DNA from 3 places in the Arthrobacter sp. CMU6 genome. Region 1 is predicted to be linked to each of the others. Evidence: riboswitches for the same ligand, from Rfam matches in the RefSeq annotation. Region 1 holds a riboswitch; each other region holds the start of a gene.
The links. Region 1 has a riboswitch for thiamine pyrophosphate ahead of thiC (phosphomethylpyrimidine synthase ThiC). Riboswitches for the same ligand answer to the same signal wherever they lie in the genome.
Positions count from the first base shown of each region.

Region 2: linked by a shared signal. The riboswitch ahead of AC5RWD_RS03215 (ECF transporter S component) and the one ahead of thiC (phosphomethylpyrimidine synthase ThiC) in region 1 are both predicted to bind thiamine pyrophosphate.
Region 3: linked by a shared signal. The riboswitch ahead of AC5RWD_RS03415 (ECF transporter S component) and the one ahead of thiC (phosphomethylpyrimidine synthase ThiC) in region 1 are both predicted to bind thiamine pyrophosphate.

Region 1 covers NZ_JBNHFL010000026.1:55,543-58,746, reverse strand. The annotation lists gene AC5RWD_RS17405 (VOC family protein) at 1-625, opposite strand, end outside; gene AC5RWD_RS17400 (amidohydrolase family protein) at 704-1,786, opposite strand; TPP riboswitch at 1,882-1,989, shown strand; gene thiC (phosphomethylpyrimidine synthase ThiC) at 1,985-3,204, shown strand, end outside.
Region 2 covers NZ_JBNHFL010000003.1:141,027-144,230, forward strand. The annotation lists gene thiE (thiamine phosphate synthase) at 1-267, opposite strand, end outside; gene thiM (hydroxyethylthiazole kinase) at 264-1,067, opposite strand; TPP riboswitch at 1,059-1,155, opposite strand; TPP riboswitch at 1,213-1,322, shown strand; gene AC5RWD_RS03215 (ECF transporter S component) at 1,358-1,987, shown strand; gene AC5RWD_RS03220 (ABC transporter ATP-binding protein) at 1,992-3,204, shown strand, end outside.
Region 3 covers NZ_JBNHFL010000003.1:190,185-193,388, forward strand. The annotation lists gene AC5RWD_RS03405 (transketolase family protein) at 1-307, opposite strand, end outside; gene AC5RWD_RS03410 (transketolase) at 304-1,182, opposite strand; TPP riboswitch at 1,475-1,616, shown strand; gene AC5RWD_RS03415 (ECF transporter S component) at 1,687-2,307, shown strand; gene AC5RWD_RS03420 (ribose-5-phosphate isomerase) at 2,389-2,883, shown strand; gene AC5RWD_RS03425 (6,7-dimethyl-8-ribityllumazine synthase) at 3,045-3,204, shown strand, end outside.

The DNA of each region.
Region 1 (3,204 bases):
CGTGCCAGCCAGCCGTTTTTTCGAACCCCAGGGTGCCGACGTAGAAGTCATGGGCGGACTGGACGTCACCAACCTGCAAATGGACGTGCCCCACCCCCGCGTCGGCGCCGCGCTGGCCTTCCACGGACTCCTGCGTGAGGTGCTCCTGGAGGTACTTCTGCGGCGGCAGCGCCAGGCTGTCCATGACTACATTCTTGCCGTCCCAGGACCAGGCCTCGCGGGGACGGTCCCAGTAGAGCTCGATCCCGTTGCCTTCGGGGTCGGTGAAATAGAACGCCTCGCTCACCAGATGGTCGGCGCTGCCCACAAAGGACTGCGGCTCGTACTGGGCCGCGCTGGCAATGGTGGCGGCCAGCGAGGACTGTTCTTCGAACAGGAGCGCCGTGTGGAAGAGTCCGGCCTCGCCCCGGCCGGGAATGGTGAGGCCCGGAGCGGGAGCAAGGTGCACCAGCGGCGTCGTGCGCCGGCCAAGGTAGAGGCCGCCGTCCTGCTCGGCAACGACATCCAGGCCGAGAGCGCGCTGGTAGTAATCGGTCATGAGCTTCATGTCGCCCACCTTGAGCATGACGGTGCCCATGGTGAGGTCGGCAGGAAGCAAGTCCTGGCTGCTGTCTGCTGCTGTCATTGAATACTCCCGAATGTCCGGACCACCGGATTTCGGCGGCCTCTACATCTCTAAATTACTTGAAGCTTCAATTTATTCCTAATGCACGATCTTTCCCCGAAGCACCACATTCGCAAGGTTCCGGATGGTCTCCGGCACGGCGCGGGGGTCCTCCCGGCAGACTACGACGTCGGCGGCCGCCCCTTCCGCCAGGCCGTCGGCCCCCAGCCAGCGGCGCGCACGCCAGCAGGCCGCGTCCAGCGCCGCCGGCGCCGGAATCCCGGCGGCGTGAAGTTCGAGGATTTCGTCCGCAATACGGCCGTGGCGGATCACGCTGCCGGCGTCCGTTCCCGCGTAAATGTCGACGCCGGCCTCGTAGGCTTCCAGGATGCGCTCGCGACGGCGGTCCCACAGTGCGCGCATGTGTTCCGCATACCGCGGAAACTTCGGCTCGGCCTGGGCGGCGATGTCCGGGAAGGTGGCGATATTGATGAGTGTCGGCACGATCGGCACCTGCTGGTCGACCAGCCGCGGAATGTGCCGTGGCAGCAGGCCGGTGGCGTGTTCGATGCAGTCGATACCGGCGTCCAGCATGTCATCGAGGGTGTCCTCGCCGAAGCAGTGCGCCGTGACCCTCGCCCCTTCGTCGTGGGCGGCGCGGACGGCGTCCCGCACGGCTTCGGCCGGGAATGATGGCGCGAGGTCGCCGGCGGCCCGGTCGATCCAGTCCCCCACCAGCTTGACCCAGCCGTCGCCTTCCCGCGCCTGCTTGCGCACCGCCTCCACGAGGCCCTCCGGCTCGACTTCCACCGCGAAGTTCCTCAGGTACCGGCGGGACCGGGCCACGTGCCGTCCCGCCCTGATGATCCGCGGGATGTCGGCGCGCTGCTGGAGCCACCGGGTGTCGCTGGCGGCCCCGGCGTCCCGGACAAGGAGAGTGCCGGCGTCGCGGTCCGTGATGGCCTGGCGGTACGCGACGTCGTCGTCCACAGGACCGCCCGGGCCCAGTCCGATGTGGCAGTGGGCATCCGCGAAACCGGGCAGGACCCAGCCGTCCAGGACGGCGTCCGGCCGTTGCCCCGGAGGATTGAACGTCAGCTTCCCGTCCACGGCCCAGAGCCCGCGGCGTTCCTCGTCCGCAGCAGTGAGCACGGGTCCGCTGAATTCGATGATGTACGCCATGCTTCCAGCCTAATCGGCTCCCGCCACCGGGATCCTGACCTTTCCGGCGCGGGCTTCACGGTAGACGGGCACAATCCGGCGTGTGGTAGCTTCGTCTACGACCACACGGGTGCCCCTGCAGGGGCTGAGATCAGGCTGGTGCAGCCTGCGACCGTTGAACCTGTCCGGGTAATGCCGGCGAAGGAAGTGAGCAGTAAATTGAGCACCCAGAAACCACAGCTGACCCCTACCCAAATTGATTCAGCCCAAATCAGTGCAGCCCAGAGTGAAGCCGCCGGAAGTACCACGCAGTCACTGAAATCCCATTCACTGGCGTATCTGGAGGGGGACGGCCTGCGGGTTCCGGTAACGGAAATCGCCCTGGAGCCTTCACCTAACGGCGAGCAGAACGCTCCGCTGCGGGTTTACCGCACGGCGGGTCCGGGCAGCGACCCGGTGGTGGGCCTCGCGCCGTTCCGTTCGGAATGGATTGCGGCACGGGCAGACACCGAGACGTACCACGGACGTGAACGGAATCTGCTCGACGACGGCAAGTCGGCCGTGCGCCGTGGCGCGGCCTCCGCTGAATGGAAGGGCGCCAAGCCGGTGCCCCGCCGTGCGGTGGAAGGCAAGACTGTGACGCAGATGCACTATGCCCGGCAAGGCATCATCACCCCAGAAATGCGTTTCGTGGCCCTCCGCGAAAACTGCGATGTGGAACTGGTCCGCAGCGAACTCGCAGCCGGACGGGCCATCATCCCCAGCAACATCAACCACCCGGAATCGGAGCCGATGATCATCGGCAAGGCCTTCCTGGTGAAAATCAACGCCAACATCGGCAACTCGGCCGTCACCAGCTCCATTGCCGAGGAGGTGGACAAGCTGCAGTGGGCCACCCAGTGGGGCGCTGACACGGTCATGGACCTGTCCACGGGAGACGACATCCACACCACACGCGAATGGCTCATCCGCAACTCCCCCGTGCCGATCGGCACGGTGCCGATCTACCAGGCCCTGGAAAAGGTCAACGGCGAAGCGAACGCACTCACCTGGGAAATCTTCCGCGACACCGTCATCGAACAGTGCGAGCAGGGTGTGGACTACATGACAATCCACGCCGGCGTGCTGCTGCGGTACGTGCCGCTCACGGCGAACCGCGTGACCGGTATTGTTTCCCGCGGCGGCTCGATCATGGCCGGCTGGTGCCTTGCCCACCACCAGGAAAACTTCCTGTACACCCACTTTGACGAACTGTGCGAGATCTTCGCGAAGTACGACGTCGCCTTCTCACTGGGAGACGGCCTCCGGCCGGGCGCGACGGCGGATGCCAACGACGCCGCGCAGTTTGCCGAACTGGACACGCTGGCCGAGCTGACCCAGCGTGCCTGGGAGTACGACGTGCAGGTCATGGTGGAAGGTCCGGGGCACATCCCGTTCCA
Region 2 (3,204 bases), on a different contig from region 1:
GGCCCCTGCCGCCCGCGCCGCCAAGAACACGTCGATCCGGTCATCCACCAAAACGGTAGCCGCGTGCCCCACAGCTTCAGCGGTACGGAGGACCAGCTCGTACAGGTCGGCGGTGCTCGCGCTTTTTTCACGGACCTGGACGATCCGCACCCCGCCTGCAACAGCCGCCCGGGCAGTCTCCACCACTCCCCTGGGACCGCATAGCTGCGGATCGGTCACCAAATAGATGCCCTCGATGCGCCCGGCCGTCCTGTCCCCGGCGGTCATGAGATATTCATTCGGGAGGAGATCATTTCATCGTTGATACCTGTCAGGGCGTCAAGGAACGCGACGGCGAAAGTGCCCGGGCCGGGGACGCCCTCAGCTGCCGTTTCCGCGGCCACCGTGTATACGGCAGTGGCAGCGGCGGTAGCGGCGAGCTTGTCATCGTTGACGGCGAGAAAGGCCGCGGTGACGGCTCCCAGCGCACAGCCTCCGCCGGTGACTTTGGTCAGATGCGGGTGGCCGTTGCTGATCCTGATGACATCAGTACCATCCGTGATGATGTCGGTTGGCCCCGAGACGGCCAGTATCGACTCGTACCGGCGGGCCAGGCTCTTGGCTGCGTCCAAGGCGGTTTCCGACCCATCCACGGCATCGACGCCGCGTCCGCCCTGCCCCACGCCGGCCAGCGCCAGGACCTCTGAAGCGTTGCCGCGGACCGCCGTCGGGCGGTGATCCAGCAGCTCGGCGGCCAGCGCCGTACGGACCGGCAAAACGCCGACGGCCACCGGATCAAGAACCCAGGGCGTCCCGGATTCGGACGCGCCGTGCACAGCCTTGCGCATGCCCGCCTGCTGTTCTTCGTGAGGGGTGCCCAGATTCACGAGCACTCCCGACGCGACCCGCGCGAACGGTCCTGCCTCGGCGGGGACATCAACCATCGCCGGTGCCGCGCCTAGGGCAAGCAGCACATTGGCGGTGAAATTCGTCACCACGGTATTGGTCAAGCACTGAATCAGTGGTGTTGTTCCCCGGACCCGTTCGAGCATGGTCCAGGCATGGTCAGGCGTCAGGCGAATAGTCATTCGCGACATCCCTTCGCTAGTACTAACTAGATCAGGTTCAACGGGTGTTCTCTCAGCCCTTATCAGCAGGGCACCCCGTGTCACTGAAGCAAACCCTACTCCTAACCGGGGGCTTGCCAAAGAAATGCCCCCCCGGTGTACAGTCAGGTTCGAACACGGGAGTCCGGTGAGCCGGGCTGAGAGGAAGCTTCTCAAGCTTCGACCGTTGAACCTGATCTGGATCATGCCAGCGCAGGGAGAGACAAGACTCTAATCCCGTGCCCTGTTTATTCCTCAGAAAGGGCGCGATAGTGCATCCCCAAACCTCGACCACCCCGGCCCCGACGACGCCTGCCCGAAAACGCGTCCCCTTCACGCTCAAAGACCTCGTGCTGTTGGTTGTTCTCGGTGTGGTTTTCGGCTTCCTCTACTGGGCTTTGGTCCAGGCCTGGACCGGGCTCTCCGTCCTGATGGGTCCCGCCGGAGACCTGGCATCCCATTTCCTGATCGGGGGCTGGCTGCTGGTCGCCCCGATCGCAATAGCCATCATCAGGCGCCCCTTCGCCGGGATCATTGCGGAAATGCTGGCTGCCGGAATCGAGATAATCTTTCTTGGCTCACCCGCTGGCCCGATGCTCTTCCTCGTTGCCGCCATCCAGGGTCTGGGCAGCGAGCTGCCCTTCGCGCTGACCCGCTACAAGTCCTTCAGCTGGAGGATCTACGCGCTTTCCGGGCTGATGGGCGCGGGACTGGTGTTCTTCTTCTCAGCGTTCCGTTTCGGCTGGTACGGCCAGGACCTGTTTGTCATCCGGCTGGCGATCCAGCTGGTCTCGGGGATTGTCCTCGGCGGGCTGCTCGCCCGCATGATCGTGCAGGCTGTCGTAAAGACCGGGGTTGTTGATAATTTCGCGATCGGCCGTGACCGGCTCATCAAGGTCTAAGGCAGTGAAAAGCCCCCGGGTGCCCGCAGTGGTGCTGGAGCACGTCTCCGTTGAATATCCGCACCGTACCGCTCCGGTGCTGCGCAATATCTCCCTGCGGCTCGCTGCAGGTGAACACGCCATCATTTTCGGGCCTTCCGGGGCAGGAAAATCAACGCTGCTGCAGCTGCTTACCGGCGTCATCCCGCACTCGGTGGTAGCGACTTTGACCGGGAACGTCACCGTCTGCGGCCGCCAAACGACGGAAACTGAAGTCGTAGAACTCTCACGCCAGGTCAGTGTCCTGAACCAGGATCCGGAATCGTCGATCTGCCTGCCGGATGTAGAGCAGGAGCTGGCACTGCCGCTGGAAAACCGCGGCGTCGCCCCGCATCTGATTCCTGCACGCATCAGCACCGCCCTGGATGCCGTCAGTGCCCATGCACTCAGGAGCCGCGGAACCGCACGGCTGTCCGGCGGGGAGGGGCAGCGAATCGCCTTGGCAGCAAGCCTAATCGTCGAGCCGGAATTGCTGCTGCTTGACGAGCCGACGTCCATGCTCGATGCCGAGGGTATAGCGTCGGTAAGGGAGGCCATTGCCGACGCGGTTGGCAGGTACGGTCCCGCAGTGGTGCTCGTGGAGCACCGGATCGACGAATTTGCGGGCCCTGCCGGCTTGAGCAGCCTGCCGGAACGAGCGATCGTGCTCAGCGCAGACGGGGACATCCTTGCCGACGGGCCAACGGAAGCCGTCCTGGCACAGGAAGCCCCTGAGCTGCTGGCCGCGGGCTGCTGGCTGCCCTTGGAATCAGAACTGCAGGCTGTATTCGGCGTGCCGGGCGGCCTGGGCTCTCCAGAAGTGCGCGCCGCCTTGCGGGCCCTGGCCGGACCGGAGGCGGCAGCCCTGGACGCCGCCGCGCCAGATGTCACCGCGCCGGAACCGGCGGTAAAACCGGAAACGCAGCCCGGCCGGGGCGAGGTGGTGCTGGCCGCCGAAGGGCTTTGGGTCAGCCGCACAGTACTCCCGGCGAGGCGCCGCGCCCGAAACCTGAGGCGGCATCCGTCCGCTTCAGTTCCGCCGGACGACAATGAAGTGCTGCTCCGAAACATCAACCTTCACCTGTATGCAGGGGAAATTGTCGCAGTGCTCGGCGCCAACGGGGTTGGGAAAACTTCCCTGATGCTCTCTCTGGCCGGACTGCTTGCTCCGGCTGCCGGAGCCGTAACGGGCCAGCGGC
Region 3 (3,204 bases), on a different contig from region 1:
CCACGTCTGCCTTGATCTGCTCCAGGGAACGACCTGTCAGGAAGGGTCCCGCTGCGCACACGAAGGGAATGAAGCCGGCGTTGGCCAGACCGGCGCCGACGCCGACCATGTTCTGCTCGGCGATGCCGACGTTGATCAGCCGGTCCGGGAACTCGTCACGGAATTTGGTCAGGTTGCTGGAGCCGACTGAGTCGTTGCACACGGCGACGACTCGGTCGTTGGTGCGGGCCAGCTTGATGAGTTCGTCCGCGAAGTCCTGGCGGTTGTCGAACGTGGGTGCGTCGGTCTGCACGGTTGTTGTCGTCATGACAGCTCCTGGAAAGCCTGAAGGGTTTGTTCTTTGGACGGTACTTTGTGATGCCACTCGACGCGGTCTTCAATGAAGGAGACGCCTTTGCCCTTGACGGTGTTGGCGATGATGGCGACGGGGGAACCCGTGGTGGATGGGCTCAGTGCCTCGATGAGTTCGTTGTAGTTGTGGCCGTCGACGATCCGCACTTCCATGCCGAAGGCGGCAAGCCGGGCATCGAGCGGGTCCAGTCCGTTCGTTTCTTCCGTCCGCGCGCCCTGCTGGAGCCGGTTGCGGTCAACGACGAGGGTCAGGTTGTCCAGCTTGTGGTGGGAGGCCGACATCAGCGCCTCCCAGTTGCTGCCTTCCTGCATTTCACCGTCGCCCGTGACGACGAAGACGCGGGTGCCGGTACCCAGCAGCTTGGCACCGATTGCCGTGCCGACGGCCACCGGGAGGCCATGGCCCAGCGGGCCGGTATTCGTTTCGACACCCGGGACCTTCACCCTGTTCGGGTGTCCGTTCAGCGCCGACAGCGGCGCCATGAAGGTGTCCAGTTCTGAGACCGGGAAGAAGCCGCTGTGCGCCAGGGTCGAGTACAGCGCGGCTGCACAGTGGCCCTTGCTGAGGATGAAGTGGTCGCGGTCTTCCTTGCGGTGATCCTCGGGATCGACGTTCATGACAGCGTCAAAAAGCACCGTCAGGATGTCCGTGACGGAGAAGTCTCCACCGATGTGCCCCTGGCCTGAGTCGGAAATCATTTTCAGGATCGAGCGGCGGGTGGTCTGGGCACGCTCGTGCAACTTCTTGGAGCGGAAGTCGGCGTCACCGGCCAACACCTCTTGGCGGAGGGACCGCCAGGATGCGGCCTGGGAAGCATCTGCAGTTAACATTTTGCATATCCATTCAGTAGTGACTGTATGTGAATCCATGTTACCCACCCCACAATTCGAGTGTCAATAGACGGGGTGGAGGACAGGTTCCCAGCGGAGCATCCTCAAGGATCGCCTCAGTGGCAGTGGTAATCGACGCAGGCTGGAGAGTTCTTGCGGCCGGCAGCGTGTGGGCTTGCCGCTCTGCGGGGGCTGGCGACATTCCTAGGGCGTACCGTTGAGCTGACTGGACGCCGCTGTGGTTTCGGACGCACGAACGTGTATAAATGGGACCAGCCCACCAAGGGCAGATTCATTACGACAGGGGAGCGCCGCCGTCGGGCATCACTGGCACAGCCAGGAAGCCGCGGGTGGGCGCTGAGAGTGCGGACAACCGCAGACCCTCGAACCTGATCCGGCTAGTACCGGCGCAAGGGAGTCGAGTTCTCAAAGTGTCCGGCCGCAGGCACCCCAAAGCCAGCAGCCGGGGAGCGCTTTCCCCTCCTGATCCTCAGGAGGACCATCATGACAACAGCAACAGCTAAAAAGTCCGGGTACAACTGGCGCGTGGCCGACATCGTGGTGGCGGCGCTGATCGCCGTCGCCGGAGGTGTCATTTTCTGGGCCTGGTCCCAGGGCGCCAACCTCATCTCCGCACCACTGAACGCGGTCTACCCGCCCCTGACCGGCCTGTACGCCGGCGGCTGGATGATCCCGGCGGTGCTGGGCATGCTCATCATCCGCAAGCCCGGTGCCGCGCTGTTCTGCGAAACGGTGGCAGCCACGGGCGAGCTGATCATGGGTTCGCAGTACGGCACCACGGTGCTGATCTCCGGCGTGCTGCAGGGCCTGGGTGCGGAGCTGGTGTTCGCCGCGTTCCGGTACAAGAAGTTCAACCTGCCCGTCTCGCTGCTGGCGGGTGCCGGCGCCGGGCTGTTCTGCGGCCTGAACGACTCGTTCGCCCCGTGGGGCTGGAACATCGCCTACGCCGCCGGGGACAAGCTGGCTTACATCATCTTCACCGCCATCTCCGGCGCCATCATCGCCGGCGCGCTGTCCTGGATCGCCACCCGCGGTCTGGCCAAGACCGGCGTGCTGAGCTCCTTCGCGTCCCGCAAGGCAGCCACAGAGCCCGTATTTTCCTAAATCCCTGGACCAGCAAGACTTCCCGCCGTACAGCCGGTCGCATCAGAGGGCGCCCGCTCAATTGAACAGGAATCAACAACTGTGACTTCACCCAATGACCTTCCCCGTGTCCATATCGCCACCGACCACGCCGGCATGGAGCTGAGTGCCCACTTGGTCAAACACTTGTCGGAGAAGGGTTATGCCGTCGTGGATCACGGACCCAAGGAATACGATGCTTTGGACGACTACCCGGCGTTCTGCATCACTGCAGCGCAAGCGGTGGTAACGGACCAGGAAGCGGGCGTGCACGCTCTTGGCATCGTCCTGGGCGGTTCCGGGAACGGGGAGCAAATCGCCGCCAACAAGGTCAAGGGGGTGCGGGCAGCCCTCGCTTGGAACCACTCCACCGCCACGCTGGCCCGACAGCACAATGACGCCAATGTCGTGGCAGTGGGCGGACGCCAGCACAGCGTCGAGGAGGCCGCGGCCCTGATCGAAGCCTTCCTGCAGGAACCCTTCAGCAACGACCAGCGCCACATCCGCCGCATCGGAAAAATTGCCTCCTACGAGAACACCGGCGAAGTGGTTGAGTAACTCCTGCTAGACCCTGGCGGTGCCCATGGAAGGGTGCACCGCCAAGAGCTCCTCCGGATCACTGAGTCCGCGTCCCGCCCCGCTGCCTGGACACATATGCGCCGAGGTCAGTATCAGCATGAAAGAATCCTCCAATGACCTCCCAAAGAAAGGAACTACCCTTGTCACCTCTGGACACTTCCTCCTTCCGCGTAGCGATTGTTAGCGCCCAATGGCATGCTGACATCGTTGATCGCGCCGTCGACAGCTTTCAAACGCGGCTCAAGGAACTTGGCATCACCAACGTCGATGTCCACCAAGTGCCCGGGGCCTACGAAATTC